4 regions of the Brevibacillus antibioticus genome follow, and region 4 is predicted to be linked to each of the others. Evidence: riboswitches for the same ligand, from Rfam matches in the RefSeq annotation. Region 4 holds a riboswitch; each other region holds the start of a gene.

Region 1 (4,213 bases), 5.1 Mb from region 4:
CAAGATGCGGAAGAGATTCATGAAAAGACAATTGGTGCCTTAAGGCTGGTGGAGGATTCTGCTCCAGGCAAAAGCATCCTGAAGTTGATCTATCAGGTAAAAGACCAGCGGTTGGAGAATAAGCTGTGGGGAATGACGTTTCCGAATCCAGTCGGACTTGCAGCCGGTTTTGATAAAAATGCGGAAGTCTATCATGCGCTAGGTGCCCTTGGTTTTGGGTTTGTGGAAATCGGGACATTGACGCCACAGGGGCAGCCAGGCAATCCGAAGCCCCGATTGTTCCGATTGCCGGAACATCAAGCTGTCATTAACCGGATGGGCTTCAACAATCACGGTGCGTATTTGGCTTCCCAGCATTTGGTCGATTACGCATACTCAGATGTTCCGATTGGGATTAACATTGGGAAAAACAAAGTAACGCCGAATGAAGAGGCGGCCATCGACTACAGCAAATGTATGGACATGCTCTATTCATACGGTCACTATTTCGTTATTAACATCAGCTCTCCGAATACCCCGAATCTGCGTGACTTGCAGGAAACAGAGAGCTTGCGTCATTTGGTGCGTGCAGTAAGGGAAAAGGCGACCGAAATGGAAGCACGCTCCATCAAGAAAAAGCCGATTTTGCTGAAAGTAGCACCAGACATGTCAGATGAGCACATGCGCGATGTTGTTCATGCTGCTGTTGAAGAGGGCATTTCCGGAATTATCGCTACCAATACGACACTATCTCGCGAGGCGGTTTCCGGACATCGATTTGCCGAGGAAGCGGGTGGCTTGAGCGGAAGACCTCTTACGGAGCGTTCCACAGCTTGGGTGAAGGAGATTTATCAAGAAGTAGGAGACAAGGTACCAATCATTGGTGTCGGCGGTATTTATAATGGTGAAGACGCCTACGCGAAAATCCGAGCAGGAGCCAGTCTCGTTCAGGTGTATACGGGGATGATTTATCAGGGCCCAGGTATCGCCAAGCAAATCAACAAAAAACTGCTCAAGCTCATGCAGCGAGATGGTTTTAAACATATTAGTGAAGTCATTGGCGTAGACGCAAAAGAATAGACAGAACAAGTACGCATAGGTCGATGGCTCTGTTTGTAGTGGGTCATAGGCTTATGCGTTTTTACTTATATTCTTCCGATTTATGTAGTGATCCGGTATAATAATGTGGGACAAACAAGAATTGTCTGTCAATTTTATATTGTCGGCGTTAGGTGCCTTTATGTGACGCATAAAGGGTAACAGGGAATCGGGTGAAAGTCCCGAGCGGTCCCGCCACTGTAACCAGGGAGCTCTCTTTGAGAAGGAAACCACTCATCTTCGTATGGGGAAGGACAAGGAGCGCATGGATCTGGAAGCCAGGAGACCTACCTAGTAGCCACACCCACAGAACCTTCGCGGAAAGGAGCGGTGAATACGAGGCAATGAGGCTGTCTAATCAGTCTGTTGTTTTGTGCGCACGTCTCGTCCATTGTTGGAGGAGATTTTTTTGTGTAGGAAAGAACGAAAGTCAGTGAAGGAGGATAAACATGAATCGATCTCGTCTCGTATCTACTTGTCTGTTGATAGCGGGCTTTGTCCTGTATTTTCTGCTCAATGAACCAGAGACAGGACACGCGATGCACATCATGGAAGGGTATTTGCCATTATCCTGGGCCTTATTTTGGTGGGCTGTCTTCTTGCCATTTTTTATTCTTGGGCTTCGCTCGATTAACAAGATTGTAAAAGAACATCCCGAAATGAAGCTCCTTATTGGTGTTGCAGGAGCATTTGCATTTGTTTTATCTGCACTGAAAATCCCTTCGGTTACAGGCAGCAGCTCTCACCCGACTGGAACGGGCCTTGGCGCCATTATGTTTGGGCCTTTTGCGATGTCTGTGTTAGGGAGCATGGTGCTCTTGTTTCAAGCCTTGCTTTTAGCACATGGAGGTCTGACTACGCTAGGGGCAAATGCTGTATCCATGGCAGTAGTAGGTCCAATGGTGGCATACGGTATCTATCGGATAATTATGAAAGCTAGCGGAAGCCAGCGTCTGGCTGTTTTTGCGGCGGCTGCCTTGGCTGACCTCGCTACCTATGTGGTGACTTCGATTCAACTGGCTCTCGCATTTCCAGCTGAATCTGGTGGAGTGTTGGCCTCGTTTGCCAAATTCGCAGGAATTTTTGCGTTCACGCAAGTACCGCTCGCCATCAGTGAAGGTCTGTTGACCGTTCTTGTTTGGAACTGGTTGTTATCTTACAACGCAAAAGAGCTTACACAGCTTCGTTTGCTCAAACAGGAGGAATCGCTGTGAAAAAAGGATGGAACTGGCTGTTACTCTTGGGGGTAATCGTACTGGCGATTGTCCCGCTGTTGCTGGTACAGGATTCGGAATTTGGCGGCGCAGACGGCGTGGCAGAGGAAGCGATCAAGGAAATCGCTCCGAACTACGAACCATGGTTTCAACCGCTGATAGAACCGCCAGGGGGAGAGACGGAGAGTCTATTGTTTGCGGTGCAGGCGGCGTTGGGTGCGGGAGTGGTTGGCTATGCCGTGGGCTTGTACAAAGGTCGGTTGGATAAGCGGAAAAAATGAACGGGCTACAGCTTGATTCTCTCTCTTATCAAAACAATCTGAAACGTCTACCGCCAGCTCATAAGTTATTGCTGGCGAGCGCATTGTTACTGCTCGTCTTGCTGGGGCATGTATGGATGCAGATGGCTGTCGTTGTCTGGATGACGGTATGGGTAGTGGTGTATGCCCGTATTCCTGTCCGTATCTACTGTGCCTTTATGATCGTGTCGCTCTCGTTTTTCGTGGCGGGGCTCCCTGCGCTATTGGTAGAAGGGGCGAGAGCAGGCGAAGTACAGGTCCAGGTCGCGGCAGCATGGGAGTTGGGTTCGTACGTGCTCTACGTGCCGACGTCATCATTCAGTAAAGTTTGGATCTTATTTTGGCGTACCATGGCGAGCTTATCCTGCTTTGCCTTCATTTTGTTTACCGTGCCGTTTGCCGAAATCTTGCAGGTGCTCCGGCGACTTCGTATGCCTGTCCTTGTGACTGACTTATTAATGATCATGTATCGGTTTATTTTTGTGTTAGTAACGATTTCTCACCAGCTATGGATTGCGCAACGTTCTCGCGGAGGTCATCGCGACTTCCTGGCGACGCTTCGGGATGCAGGGGTTCTCGTTGCGCAATTGTTTGTCAGAGCGATGCGCAAATACGAAGCCTTGCACAAAGGTATGGCGGCTAGAGGCTTCGGGGAGAGCATGCAGGTGCTCTCGTTTCATACTCACGCTCGCTCGCGTCGCTATGAGTGGGAGTCAATCGCAGGCTGTATGCTGCTGGTACTGCTTGAGTGGTGGACAGGAGGTTGGCGGTTATGACATCACGATTGTTGGAGTTCATCGATTTGCAGTACACGTATCCGGGAGGGCGGGGCCCCGTCTTGTCAGGGCTGTCCTTATGGATTCCAGAGGGGAAAAAATGTGTCCTTTTGGGACGGAATGGCTGTGGGAAGTCGACCTTGTTCTTGCATAGTAACGGGATCATCGAGCCACAGCAGGGACAGGTGCTGTGGAAAGGAAAACCGCTTGTCTACAAACGAGCCGCACTGCAAGAGATGACGCAAAGGGTAGGCTTGGTCTTTCAAGATCCCGAGCATCAGTTGATCGCAAGCACGGTCGCGGAGGATATATCCTACGGTTTATGCAATCAAAAGCTGCCTGTGGACGTAATCCGGGCAAAGGTAGAAAAGGTGCTGGATGCATTCGGGTTGAGGGAGCTGGCAGAAGCTCCGATTCATCATTTGAGCCTGGGACAAAAACGGCGGCTGGCACTCGCGGGAGTCATGGTCATGGAGCCAGAGCTGTTGCTTTTGGACGAGCCTACTGCGTATCTGGATCGCTATCAGACCAAAAATTTGCTGCGGGAGCTCGATGCGATTCACCAGCAAGGAACGACTGTTTTGATGGCAACACACGATATGGATATTGCGTTTGAATGGGCAGAGTGGATTTGCATCATGGATGAAGGCAGGCTTGTTTTCGCGGGAGATCCGCAGGAGGCATTAGAAAATCGAACCATGCTGGAGAGTCTTCATCTGGGTATGCCGTTGCTCGTTGATGTGTGGGAGGTACTGCCTGAGCAGTGGAAGCGCGAGCTGGGCGGAAATATTCCACGTTCGGTCGACGAGCTGCGAAAAATGCTCAGTGTTCAGCGGGTGTGGTGAAT
Region 2 (4,213 bases), 2.0 Mb from region 4:
GTCCCCGAAGTAACGATTTCCCCCTCACAGATCACGTACAGCCGATCACAGTACATCGCTGCGATATTGAGATCATGCAACGAGGACAACACCGTAATTCCCAACGTTTTGAGCAGATCCATGACCTGCAACTGGTATCGAACATCCAAATGATTCGTCGGCTCATCAAGGACAAGAAACTGGGCTTGCTGCACCAAAGCTCTGGCAATCAGCACCCGCTGCTTCTCCCCGCCCGATAGACTGAAAAAGCTACGATCAGCGTACGTATGCATCCCTACCCGCTGTAGTGCATCTTCACAAATTCGAACGTCTTCTGCGTTATCGGACTGAAACAGCCGTTTATGCGGAGCACGTCCCATATTCACAATTTCGATCACCGAAAAATCGAATTCGACAGAGGTCTCCTGCCGTACTGCCGCCATTCGCTGAGCGTTTTGACGCGAGGTTAGCTTGTATACGTCGTCGCCATCGAGTGAGATCCATCCCGAACGCGGTTTCAGTACGCGATAAATGCTTTTTAGCAACGTGGACTTCCCACTGCCATTCGGCCCGATCAGCCCCACAAACTCTCCAGAGCGCACCTCCAGACTGACGTTGCGCAGGATCCCCTTTTTCTCCAGTTCGACCGATATATTCTCAACCTGCAAATTCATCGTCCGTTACCTCCAAAGGAATAAGAACTCCGCAACATCAACCAGATAAAGAATGGACCTCCACACAGCGCCGTCAAAATACCAATCGGCAGCTCTTCCGGTGCAAAGGCAAGCCTGGCGACTACATCAACCCAGATGAGAAATATCGCGCCAAATAAAGCGCTAACAGGCAGGACACGTCTGTGATCTGATCCGACCATCACACGGACGATATGGGGCATCATTAATCCGACAAAACCGATTGATCCCGCAATAGACACGATCACCCCCGTGAGCAGTGCCGTAATCACCAGAAGTAGCTTGCGGAATTGTACCGTATTAACCCCCAATGTCCCCGCTGACTCCTCGCCCATCAACATCGCATTGAGCGAGCGGTATTGGGCCATTAAGACGATAAGACAGATGACGACAATCAATGCAGGGATCGTCAGGTACTCCCATTTCCCGCCAGCCAGACTTCCTTTTAACCAAAACAGGACCGTCCCAATTCCATGCTCATTCGGCGCTGAAAAAACAAGGAGACTGGTAATGGCCGACAAGATCGCAGATATCGCAATTCCAGCCATGAGCAGGCGTACCGTCGAGTTTTGTCCTCCGATACGAGATAGCGTAAAAATGAGAATGATTGACACGAGCGAGCCTGTAAAAGCACCAAAGGTTAACGCATACTGCCCGTACATGCTGAATGCTCCGAAAATAATGACCGAGGTAGCTCCAACCGAAGCACCTGAAGATACACCTAACACATACGGATCAGCCAGGGAGTTGCGAACCAACGCCTGGATCGCTACTCCCACGACAGACAGACCTGCGCCGACGATCGCCCCCAAGAGTACACGTGGAAAGCGAATATCCCAAATAATTGTTTGCTCCCCACTGGACCAATCCACGTCAATCCATTGGGTCAACATCGGAATTTTTGATAAGGCGATTTTCCATACCGTTGTCGGCTTAATCTCCACAGAGCCATACGTAACCGCGAATGTAATCGAGAGAAGAAGTCCAACCAGTAAAGTGATAATGATATAAGGTAACTTGATCTGTTGCAGTGCTATTCCCTCCCTTAAAAGGGGCGTACTCTATTTGAATTGATCCGGGTAGAGTCCTTCCGCCAAAATTTTTAGCGCAATCGGTGCTCGAACGCCTTCAGAAGCAGCAGACAGTGGCAATACAACCAGTCGTTGATTTTTAATCGCTGGAATATCCGCCAGTTCTTTTTTGGTCAAAAGGAAATTGCGTTTTTGATCAACAGTTCTGTCACCGTAGTCTACGGCAATAATCACGTCTGGATTGCGACTCACTACTTGTTCCCAACTGACCTCTGCCCAACCCTTTTGAATATCGTCAAAAATGTTCTTGCCGCCAGCAGTCTTGATTAAGGAAGTCATGTAGTTGTTGGCTGCTGTGAACGGCTTATCTTCCCCGTTGTCGTACACGAACACTTTAAGCGGCTCGTCCACCTTGCCGATTTTGCTAATCGTTTGATCCATTTCACTCTTCATTTTATTGATCAAATCATTGGCTTTGTCCTCCACACGGAAAATGCGTCCGATGTTTGTAATATCCGCGAACACATCGTCGATCGTTGGACCAGGCTTGCTAGACGATTCTTGCAGGTACGATTTGATGCCGACCTTTTCCAAATCCTGCATCGATCCTACGCCCTTTTCGCCAAATCCGCTTTTCCATCCGGCGTATACGAAGTCTGGGTTCGCTGCCAGCAGCACTTCCTTGGTTGGATACTTGTCAGACAGTACCGGAACCTTGTCGTAATCTGCTTTTAACTCTGGAAGGATTTGATCGTCTAGGTAAGCGGTTCCGACCATTTTATCAGCTAGGCCCAATGCCAGCATGATTTCGGTGACGTGTTGGTTCAATGTCACGGCACGCTCAGGTGCTTTTGGATACGTCATTTCAATGCCATTATTGGTTAGTGTTACAGACTTGCTCTCTGCAGCTGGTGTAGCTGTTTGTTCTGTTTTGGCTGGAGCTTGTGTTGTTGTAGTGGAGCCGCATGCCGAAACCAAAAACATGGCAGCTGTCATGATACCGAAAGCTAGTCTTTTCATTACTGTATGTGTTTTGTTTGCCTTAAACATCTGTAATCCCCTTTTCTGTATGTATATAATGAATTGAACCAAATCCTCCACAAAAAAAGCACCCCCCATTCCAATCGGGAGGTGCATGACAAACGTAGAAATAGTTAAATGCAGGCACAAAGGCGCCCTTTCATAGACTACTTCCACATCTGCCCCATCCTCGTGGGTCGATTGTACATGATCGCATGGCAGGTCTCCTGGCTTACGGATCAACACCCCCAGCTTCCTTCCCATTTTTTGTCTCACAAAAAACAGTGGCTATTCGCTAGGCGCTCCTCGTTACAGTGGCGGGACCGCGCCGGTTTCTCACCGGACTTCCCTTTTAAGCTGACGGCATAGGCCATCCAGCACCATTCGATACTTATTCAATTTTTGCGATTTATTCATTAGTTGATAGAAGTCAGTTTTTTCGGGAACTGCGTGAGAATTTCAACGCCCGTTTCCGTCACCAATACATCGTCTTCAATCCGCACGCCGCCAACACCTGGCAAATAGATGCCCGGTTCGATCGTAAAGACCATTCCTGGACGAAGCACTTCTTGATTCTGGCTATGAACAGACGGATATTCATGTACATCCATCCCAAGTCCATGCCCAAGACGATGCATGAAGTATTCTCCGTAGCCTTTTGCAGTAATGACATCGCGTGCGGTTTTATCCAAATGCGCAAAGGTCACACCCGGACGAATCTCAGCAATAGCCGCTTCATTGGCAGCCAATACTGTCTCGTAAATTTCTTGTAGCTGGGCACTGATCTCGCCTACAGCAAAGGTACGAGTAATGTCGGATACATATCCGTTCGCGGCTACCCCGATATCAAACAAAAGCAAGTCGCCTTCTTGCACCTGGCGCGTTCCTGGTTTCCCGTGTGGCAGTGCCGATTTCTCCCCTGCTAATACCATGGACGTAAAGGACGGACCTTCCGCACCCAAGCGCTTCATCTGGAATTCCAGCTCAGCTACGATTTCTGTCTCGGTCATGCCTGTCTTGACTTTTTTCAGGGTCTCCCGCAAGGAATCCTCGACCAACTGAACAGCGTGCTTTAGCCGATCCACTTCATCCGCGGATTTGATCAAACGCATTTCACGCAGTGGCTCTTCCACATCCACATAGCTCGACGCCAAAACAACTTGTCCAAGTGCTTCGTAGCGTTCGACAGTCATATGACTTTTCTCAATGCCGAGCTTCGTCAAGTTCGCTGGCAACACTTGCTTGAGGATTTCATACGGGTTTTGGATATCCGTATGTGTATGGATATCTTGAACGAACGAAGCCTCTGCCGCTGCCTCACGATCAAGAGCAGGTACAATCAAAGAAGGTTTTCCTTCAGCAGGAATTACAAGACCCATAAACCGTTCATGCGGGTCTGTAAAAAAACCGGTCAAATAGTAGACGTGCTTGGGAGAGGTAATCAACACCGCGTTCAGCTCTTGCTCTGTCAAAAACGTGTGGAGCTTCGAA
Region 3 (4,213 bases), 960 kb from region 4:
TTGTAGTCGCGGGTGGTGTGACAGCGGTTCCAAAGGAGGAAAGTCCTTTTACCAATAGCGGAAAAGGCAATACCATCTACCGCATCTACTATACGAAAGATGGGCAAACGTTGACGGCTTGGTATCGTGCTGATAACGAATCCTCCATTAAGAAAGAGCCGGAAGCATGGATTCTACCGTAGTAACAAGGATAAACCTGACTGGGAGAGTGAAGGCATCACATGACCCAACATGCTGGACTGCGTGAGCTGGCTGAACTGATTCGAAGACTCGAGCCAGAGTTAGCGGGTGCACAATTAAGTATACTTGCTCATGAAAATAAAGAGGAAATCGCAACACTGCTAGTGGAAGGACTCGGGACGAAGGTTCCTGTCCAACATAGCTCCGGCGAATATGCGAATCATTTGGCGATTTTGCGTGTAGGAGCGAACAAGTACACCTTTGCCCAAGATTGGAGAGAAGTGTACATCAGTGAAATCAATTACTGCGCGTGTCGCATACCTCCAGGGGCCCATGGATTGTTGGTTCACCATATCGATTATCCAGGCGTGATTTATGATGTCTCACGAAAACTAGCCGATCATCAAATCAACGTTTCCAAATTGAATGTATCGCGCGAACAAAAAGGGAAGAATGCCCTGCTGATCTCTGTGACTGATGAAGAGATTACACCGACGATTGTCTCTGCCATCGAAGAGCTGCCCCAAATCACCAAAGTGTTATCTCTACAGTAAGCGAATCATGATAAACAAAAACTGCCCGTTGCTAGTAGCGGGCAGTTTTTTTTGTGGCGAATCTGAGTCCTTGACTAATGAAGACTGGCAAAACAGACGAGTGATTTTCGTTGGCAAATTCCTTAAAGGAAGCCTTGATTTGGCCCTTACCCATGGAGGACAATCGTTCGATCATCGCCAGCGATTTTTCTTTGACCAAGAATCGCCCATCGTTTTCCAACTCGCCGATCGTCAGGAGCGCATGGACGTCGAGGTCATCTGTCAGCAGGCTCGGCAATTGACTCTCCTTCGCAAGCAGCACGCTCTCATTCCAGTGGATAGAGGGGCTACCGGCAATATACCGCTGGAATGCGTGTGGTCTCGACAGAAGCACATGCAAGACAAATAAGCCGCCTAGCGAATGTCCCAAAATCGCTTGCTGCGTCCGATCGATGGGGAAGTCGTTTTCGATGCTAGGCTTGAGCTCCTCCTCTAAAAAGGTGAGGAACTGCTCCGCTCCCCCCATTTGTGGCCACTCGGCTCCTTTTGGGCTGCCAGGAAGCTCTGAGGCGGGAACTTCATGCGTGTAATCATTGAAACGGGCAGGATGGTATGGATCGTCTGTTGGATAGCCAATCCCGACGACGATAGCAGGATACACCCCAGTTCGTTTGGGGCCACGTGATTGTATCCGTATCGCTTCGGTCATAGTGGCAAAAACAGAGTTGCCATCTAGCAAATATATGACGGGAAAGCCTGATTCCGGAGGGGGATCGGCAGGTATACTTACGAAAATGTGATAGTCACGCTCTTGATACGTCATGATTTTACTGTAAGAACGAGGAATGACGACAGGTTGATAGTCGGTGCTTTTCATGAGGGCTACTCTCCAATCTCTCCAAGGCTAACCAACACGCACAAAATCTATTATATGAACGAGAACCAGAGATTGGCAATAGCCGAAAAAGGAGAATAGTTAGTTTTCGAAAAGAGCCCATACTGAGCTTGACTCCTACGATATATTGAGGTAAAGTAAGTTTTACCAACTACATATTGATGCGGTAAGGTGTTTGCCAGCCAGATTTGGTAGACTTAATAGGGAAGTCGGTGAGAATCCGACGCGGTCCCGCCACTGTAATGAGAGAGTTCCATTTGCGTAAGAATGCCACTGATCCATGAGGGATTGGGAAGGTGAAATGGAGCGATGATCCTAAAGCCAGGAGACCTGCCTAACCGCTTGCACTGTTTACCCTACGGGAGATAGGGAAGTGTTCGAGCGCTCAATTCGCGTTGGCGAATTGCTAGATGGAAGTCATCACGCGCATTCGGCATGTAAACGTCGGATGCGCTTTTACTTTGGCTAAATAACATACATACAGAGTAAAAATAGCAGGATAGGATGAGGGACATGCTAATCGCTTATGATTCAAAAACAGGAAACGTCCGAAGATTCGTCAACAAAATAAATTTGCCACATGTGGAAATTGATCAAGATATGGTGCTGGACGAGCCATTCATTTTGATCACATACACGACGGGATTCGGACAAGTGCCGGAGAAGGTGGCGACGTTCCTGAAGCGAAATCATGTCCATCTGCGCGGAGTATCCGCCAGCGGTAACCGCAACTGGGGAACCAGCTTTGCCAAAAGCGCGGATACGATCGCGAGCCAATATGGTGTTCCGGTGATTTCTAAGTTTGAACTGTCCGGTACCGGCCGTGACGTGGAACAATTTACGAGTGGGGTGGCAGCAATTGCGGCATATTGAATTGAACAACGAACTGATGCAGCGTGGCAATGACGGATTTTATCAACTGGAAAAGGATCGGGAAGCGGTTGCGGTCTTCATGGAAGAAGTGCAGTCCAACACGATGACTTTTGGCAGTGTCAAAGAACGCATGGACTATTTGATCGAGAATGACTTCTATGAAAACGTCTATGAAACATACACGGTTGAGCAGGTTGATGAAGTTTTCCGTTTGGCCTATGACGTCGATTTTCAATTTGCTTCGTATATGGCTATCTCCAAATTTTATAAAGATTACGCTTTGAAAACGAACGATAAATCGATGTACTTGGAGCAGTATCCAGACCGGGTGGCCGTTGTGGCACTGTCCCTTGGACAGGGTGACTTTGAGCTCGCCAAGCGTTTAACGGTCTCCATGATGGATCAACGCCTGCAGCCGGCGACGCCAACCTTCCTGAACGCAGGCAAAAGCCGCAGGGGAGAAATGGTTTCCTGCTTCTTGCTCGAAATGGATGATTCACTGAATTCCATCAACTTTATTTTGGGAACTTGTATGCAGCTATCCAAAATTGGCGGCGGTGTAGCCGTGAACCTGTCCAAGCTTCGCGGACGAGGAGAGCCGATCAAAGGCGTCGAGGGCGCGGCAAAAGGTGTCATGCCGGTTCTCAAGCTGTTGGAAGATGCGTTTTCCTACGCAGATCAAATGGGGCAACGCAAAGGGTCAGGTGCAGCGTACTACAACATCTTTGGCTGGGATATCAACGAGTTTCTCGATTGCAAAAAAATCAATGCCGATGAAAAAGCACGCATCAAAACATTGTCCATCGGCCTAATCGTACCAAACGTGTTCTACAAGCTGGCTGAAGAAAACAAGCCACTGACTGTGTTTGCTCCATACTCCGTGTACAAAGAATACGGTGTGCATCTGGATGATATGGACCTCGATGACATGTACGAGGAGCTCTTGGCAAACGATCGCGTCAAGAAAAAGACCGTGATGAGCGCACGAGAGATGTTGACGAAAATCGCGATGATCCAAATGGAATCGGGCTATCCGTACATCATGAACAAAACGAATGCGAACAACAACCATGCCCTAAAAGATCTCGGTTCGGTGAAAATGTCCAACCTATGCACGGAAATCTTCCAGCTGCAGGAGACTTCGACGATCACCAATTACGGCGAGATGGATATCATCCGTCGCGATATTAGCTGCAATCTGGCATCACTCAATATCGTCAACGTGATGGAACGCAAAATGGTCCGTGAATCCGTCCACGAAGGAATCGAAGCGATTACTGCCGTAAGTGACATGACCCGTGTAGAAAACGCTCCGGGCGTTCAAAAAGCAAACAGTGAGCTGCACTCAGTAGGGCTCGGTGCGATGAATTTGAACGGTTATCTGGCAAAGAACAGAATCGCCTACGAGAGTGAAGAAGCCAAGGATTTCGCTCGTACGTTTTTCATGATGATGAACTTCTACTCCTTGGAAAAAAGCATGGAAATTGCCAAGGAAACAGGCAAGACCTTCTTGGGCTTTGAACAATCGGAATATGCAAAAGGCACTTATTTTAACAAGTACATGACAAACGATTACAGCCCACGGACGGAAAAAGCAAAGCTTCTCTTTGAAGGAATGCACATTCCGACGCCAGCGGATTGGGCGGAACTACAACAAAAGGTGCAAAAGTATGGCGTTTACCATGCGTACCGTTTGGCGATCGCACCAACACAGAGCATTTCCTACATTCAG
Region 4 (4,213 bases):
GCTTTACCGCTTACTATGACAAGGAACAGCCAGGTGTAGCCGAGTTTCTCCGCGATGCAGTGGCCATTTATACCAGCAAGTAAAGAAGTTTCAAACAAAGAAGCTGCGAGCAAGGCAGCTTCTTTGCGTTGTTAAGTTTCGTCATCCCCTTCTACTGCGAGAAAAGCTTTTGTCCCAATGGTGTTGGCAATCCATCCATGCTACGTACGTTGTTTTCTTGTTGATAAGCAAGCAGTTCCTGCTCGTCTTTAGCCAAGGTCCATTTTTGAAGGGTGTCGCGTTCTTTTGAAAAGGAATAGAAGGGAATGGCCCAACCGCAAGAAGTCTTTACTTCAAGGATGTTTACGGTAATGATTTGACGAGCGCCAGGCAGAAGCGGGAAGTCTTTTACGAGCTCATCCCAACGAGGCGTATCTGGGAGAATAACCGTTCCTTTGCCGTAGAGGCGCATGATGAGAGGGGGGCCTTCAAATGCACAAAACATGAGAGTAATCCTGCCATTTTCCTGAAGATGAGCACTGGTTTCATTTCCGCTTCCAGTCAGATCCAAATAGGCGACCTCTGTGGGCGATATTATGCGAAAAGAATCGTACCCTTTTGGTGAAAGATTTACGTGACCATCTGTGTCCATAGGAGCAGAGGCAACAAAAAACATCTGTTGCTTCTTAATAAACGCCTCATGCTCAGGTCGTAATTCAGAAAAAAGCTTCCCCATTTTAGCACCCCTCCAGATAATGGAATTGTCTTTGCTGCCATCATATTACCATGAGAATATGAAGACTTTGTGTTATTCATCCCCACTCCCTACAAAATAGATGGTAAAGTGTAAATATTCCCACAACATAAAGGCGACTCGAGACTTTTGAATAAGGAGGAGTATTTACATGCAAGCAACAGAGCCAATTTATTTAGGGGAACGCATCCATTTAATAGACGGTTTCGATATGGGCTGGGCGGAACGTACGGGGACGTATGTGATCACGGAAGAGAAGCTCACTTTGGTAGAAACTGGGCCAAGCCCCTCCGTCCCATACATCAAGGCCGGTCTCGCCAAGCTCGGTTATACACTGGAACAAGTAACATATATCATTGTGACGCACATTCACTTGGATCATGCGGGAGGAGCCGGACTGTTTCTGAAGGATTGTCCGAATGCAAAGATCGTTGTCCACCCGAAAGGTGCACGTCATCTCGTAGATCCGAGCCGACTGATCGCAGGGGCGAGAGCGGTGTATCATGATGAATTTGATCGATTGTTCGATCCGATTGTGGCAGTTCCCGAGGAGCGGATTTTGATTCGCGGAGACGGGGATACACTAGAGATCGGAGAGAATTGTGTGTTGGAGTTTCTGGATTCACCGGGGCATGCCAATCATCACTTCAGCATCTATGATCCCATAAGCCGCGGCATGTTTACAGGTGATACGGCAGGTGTGCTCTATCCACAGCTTAAAAAGGATGGCATACACCTCGTACTACCATCTACTTCGCCGAATCAGTTTAACCCGGATGCCATGTTAGCGTCTCTAAGCCGTTTTGAAGCGCGCGAGCTGAGCCGCATTTACTTTGGTCATTTTGGGATGTCAGAGCAGGTAGATGACGTGTACCGCCAAATACGCGAGTGGCTCCCCATGTTTGTAGCGGAAGGAGAGACAGCGCTTGCGGCTGGACATACATACGACGAGCTGTCACGTAAGTTATTTGAACGAGTCTCCGATCATATACAGTCACAAGGCATCAGCGGTGACCATGGAATTTTCGACGTACTCAAGCTCGATTTACAAGTATGCTCCATGGGCATTCTAGATTATTTGCACAAACGAGGGGAATAGCCCGCCATAAGCATTCCATTTGCCTGAACCTTTTGTTCAGGCGTTTTTCATTTCTGTTTGTCATTCTTTTTTCATCTAAGGAATGCTATGATGTAGGATGAGTCATGGACTGTGACAAATTCAAACGTAACAGCAAATAGGTGCCTCGTCTTTTTAACAAAAAGATCGGGTGAAAAGGGAAGTCGGTGAAAATCCGACGCGGTCCCGCCACTGTAAATCGGCTCGTTCCTGAGCCGTAAGCCAGGAGACCTGCCTGTTTGTTTTCGTGCCTGTTGCCTTCGCGGAAAGGATCGGCCTATTTCAGGAAGCAGACCATCTTTGGCTGTTTGCCCTGAGGTGCCGACCCTTTTGATTTCCGAATGGAAGCAAGGGTCGCTTTTTTTATTGGAAGGGACAGTCAATCAGACACGCAGAAAGGAAGTTCTACATATGAAACGTTCATTGCGATTCATGATCCCACTACTAGTTGCGGCGAGCCTCGCAGGTTGTGCGGGTAACGATAACGGCCAGCCAGCACCAGGGGGACAAACAAGTGCACCGCAGACAGCACCGCAAGAGAATGCGGCCGAGCAGCCTGCCAAACAAACAACGTATCCGTTGACAGTCAAGGATGCGACAGGAAAAGAAGTAACCTTTGCAAAAGCTCCTGAGCGAATCGTCTCAACATCACCTGCCGAGACAGAGATTTTGTTCGCGCTTGGCTTGGAAAGTCGGATCGTAGCTGTCTCAGACTATGACGATTATCCAGATGCGGCGAAGGCAAAGCCGAAAATTGGCGGAGTCGTCAAACCAAATGAAGAAGCGATTCTCGCTCAAACGCCGGATATGGTCGTTGGTGGGATTTCAATGGAAAAGCCAGTGGCTGACAAGCTGAAATCTCTCGGAATGCCCGTCTATATTACCCATCCGACAAAGATGGATGACATTCTAAACAATGTGTTGGCGATGGGAGTTATCACGAACACACAGGAACAAGCCGAAAAAGTCGTCGCGCAAATGAAGAAAGACATCGCGTACGTTCAAGAAGCGGTGAAAAATGTAAAACCGGAACAGAAGAAAAAGGTATATCTGGAATTCTCCCCAGGCTGGACAGTCGGAAAAGGAGAATTCATGGACGAACTCATCACGCTGGCTGGGGCGACAAACATTGCCTCAGACACCGAGGGATGGAATCCGATCAGTGAAGAAAAGATTTTGCAAAACGACCCTGATGTCATTTTGTACGCGAGCGGAATTACCGATGAAAAGACTGGTGTCAAGCTAGAGGATATGATCGCCAATCGCAATGGCTGGGATAAAATGAAGGCGATTCGTGAAAAACAAATCTTTGGTATGGACCAAAATATTTTGTCCCGTCCCGGTCCGCGTATTACACAAGGCTTGATCGAAGTAGCCAAGGCGATTTACCCTGACTTGGTGAAATAAAATGAAGAAGCGACTGTTCATAGGGGGAGGAGTTAGCTGTCTCGTCCTTCTGGCATCAATAGTCATCAGTATCTCGATGGGGGCGGCACACCTCCCCATTTCGCAGGTATGGCTCATCCTGCTCCATCAAATCCCGGGCTTGTCTGAGTGGATCACCGTAACGTGGCCGGAGTCATCTGAGCAAATTGTCATGAAGGTTCGTTTTCCACGCGTTGTATTGGCTGTCTTGATTGGGGCCTGCTTGTCACTTGCGGGAGCGGGCTTTCAGGGAGTTTTGCGCAATCCGCTCGCCGATCCGTTTACGATGGGCGTGGCATCCGGTTCTGCTGTCGGAGCAGCCTTCTTAATCCTTTTTGGCTTGCAAATCAGCTTTTTGGGTGCATGGAGCACGCCTGTCGTCGCTTTTCTTACAGGATTGCTCAGTTTATGGATCGTACTTGGACTCGCGAACACGCAAGGAAAGCTGCAAACGGAGACCCTGATTTTGTCTGGAGTCGTGGTGCAGGCTTTTCTCGGCTCGCTCGTTTCCTTTATGGTGTCGCTATCTGATCAGACGGTGAATGAGATCGTATTCTGGCTGATGGGCAGCCTGTCATTTCGCGGCTGGGCCTTTACGTACGTCTTGATACCGTACTTGGTCATAGGTGGAATGGTGCTGGTGAGCTATGCGCGTTCCTTGAACCTCTTTGCGTTGGGGGAGCGGCAGGCTGCGCATCTCGGCGTCCATGTGGATCGAACGAAGCTGGTGGTTTTGGTCATCTCGACTCTCCTGACTGCAGCGGCGGTTTCTATCGCAGGTATTATCGGGTTCGTTGGCTTGGTGGTACCGCATCTCGTCCGATTGCTAGTTGGTCCTGACTATCGTATTTTACTGCCGATGGCTGCGATCTGCGGTGGTATTTATGTGCTGTGGGCCGACACTCTTGCCAGAATGCTGCTAAGTCCAACGGAAATCC

What was found. A riboswitch is a leader RNA that binds a small molecule or an ion and turns the genes downstream of it on or off. The one in region 4 is predicted to bind cobalamin.
Region 1: it holds a riboswitch for cobalamin, as region 4 does, so the genes downstream of both, E8L90_RS28200 (energy-coupling factor ABC transporter permease) here and E8L90_RS03615 (ABC transporter substrate-binding protein) in region 4, are expected to answer to the same signal.
Region 2: it holds a riboswitch for cobalamin, as region 4 does, so the genes downstream of both, E8L90_RS12805 (ABC transporter substrate-binding protein) here and E8L90_RS03615 (ABC transporter substrate-binding protein) in region 4, are expected to answer to the same signal.
Region 3: it holds a riboswitch for cobalamin, as region 4 does, so the genes downstream of both, nrdI (class Ib ribonucleoside-diphosphate reductase assembly flavoprotein NrdI) here and E8L90_RS03615 (ABC transporter substrate-binding protein) in region 4, are expected to answer to the same signal.

The regions. Positions count from the first base shown of each region.
Region 1 is NZ_SZNK01000001.1:5,872,643-5,876,855, forward strand. It holds gene E8L90_RS28195 (quinone-dependent dihydroorotate dehydrogenase) at 1-1,059, shown strand, start outside; cobalamin riboswitch at 1,193-1,386, shown strand; gene E8L90_RS28200 (energy-coupling factor ABC transporter permease) at 1,527-2,291, shown strand; gene E8L90_RS28205 (energy-coupling factor ABC transporter substrate-binding protein) at 2,288-2,572, shown strand; gene cbiQ (cobalt ECF transporter T component CbiQ) at 2,569-3,366, shown strand; gene E8L90_RS28215 (energy-coupling factor ABC transporter ATP-binding protein) at 3,363-4,211, shown strand.
Region 2 is NZ_SZNK01000001.1:2,760,638-2,764,850, forward strand. It holds gene E8L90_RS12795 (ABC transporter ATP-binding protein) at 1-653, opposite strand, end outside; gene E8L90_RS12800 (FecCD family ABC transporter permease) at 650-1,708, opposite strand; gene E8L90_RS12805 (ABC transporter substrate-binding protein) at 1,733-2,752, opposite strand; cobalamin riboswitch at 2,923-3,122, opposite strand; gene E8L90_RS12810 (M24 family metallopeptidase) at 3,139-4,213, opposite strand, start outside.
Region 3 is NZ_SZNK01000001.1:1,691,656-1,695,868, forward strand. It holds gene E8L90_RS07720 (hypothetical protein) at 1-182, shown strand, start outside; gene E8L90_RS07725 (ACT domain-containing protein) at 222-734, shown strand; gene E8L90_RS07730 (alpha/beta hydrolase) at 766-1,590, opposite strand; cobalamin riboswitch at 1,761-1,960, shown strand; gene nrdI (class Ib ribonucleoside-diphosphate reductase assembly flavoprotein NrdI) at 2,122-2,481, shown strand; gene nrdE (class 1b ribonucleoside-diphosphate reductase subunit alpha) at 2,468-4,213, shown strand, end outside.
Region 4 is NZ_SZNK01000001.1:731,715-735,927, forward strand. It holds gene E8L90_RS03600 (MerR family transcriptional regulator) at 1-83, shown strand, start outside; gene E8L90_RS03605 (pyridoxamine 5'-phosphate oxidase family protein) at 152-715, opposite strand; gene E8L90_RS03610 (MBL fold metallo-hydrolase) at 885-1,832, shown strand; cobalamin riboswitch at 1,954-2,103, shown strand; gene E8L90_RS03615 (ABC transporter substrate-binding protein) at 2,262-3,257, shown strand; gene E8L90_RS03620 (FecCD family ABC transporter permease) at 3,259-4,213, shown strand, end outside.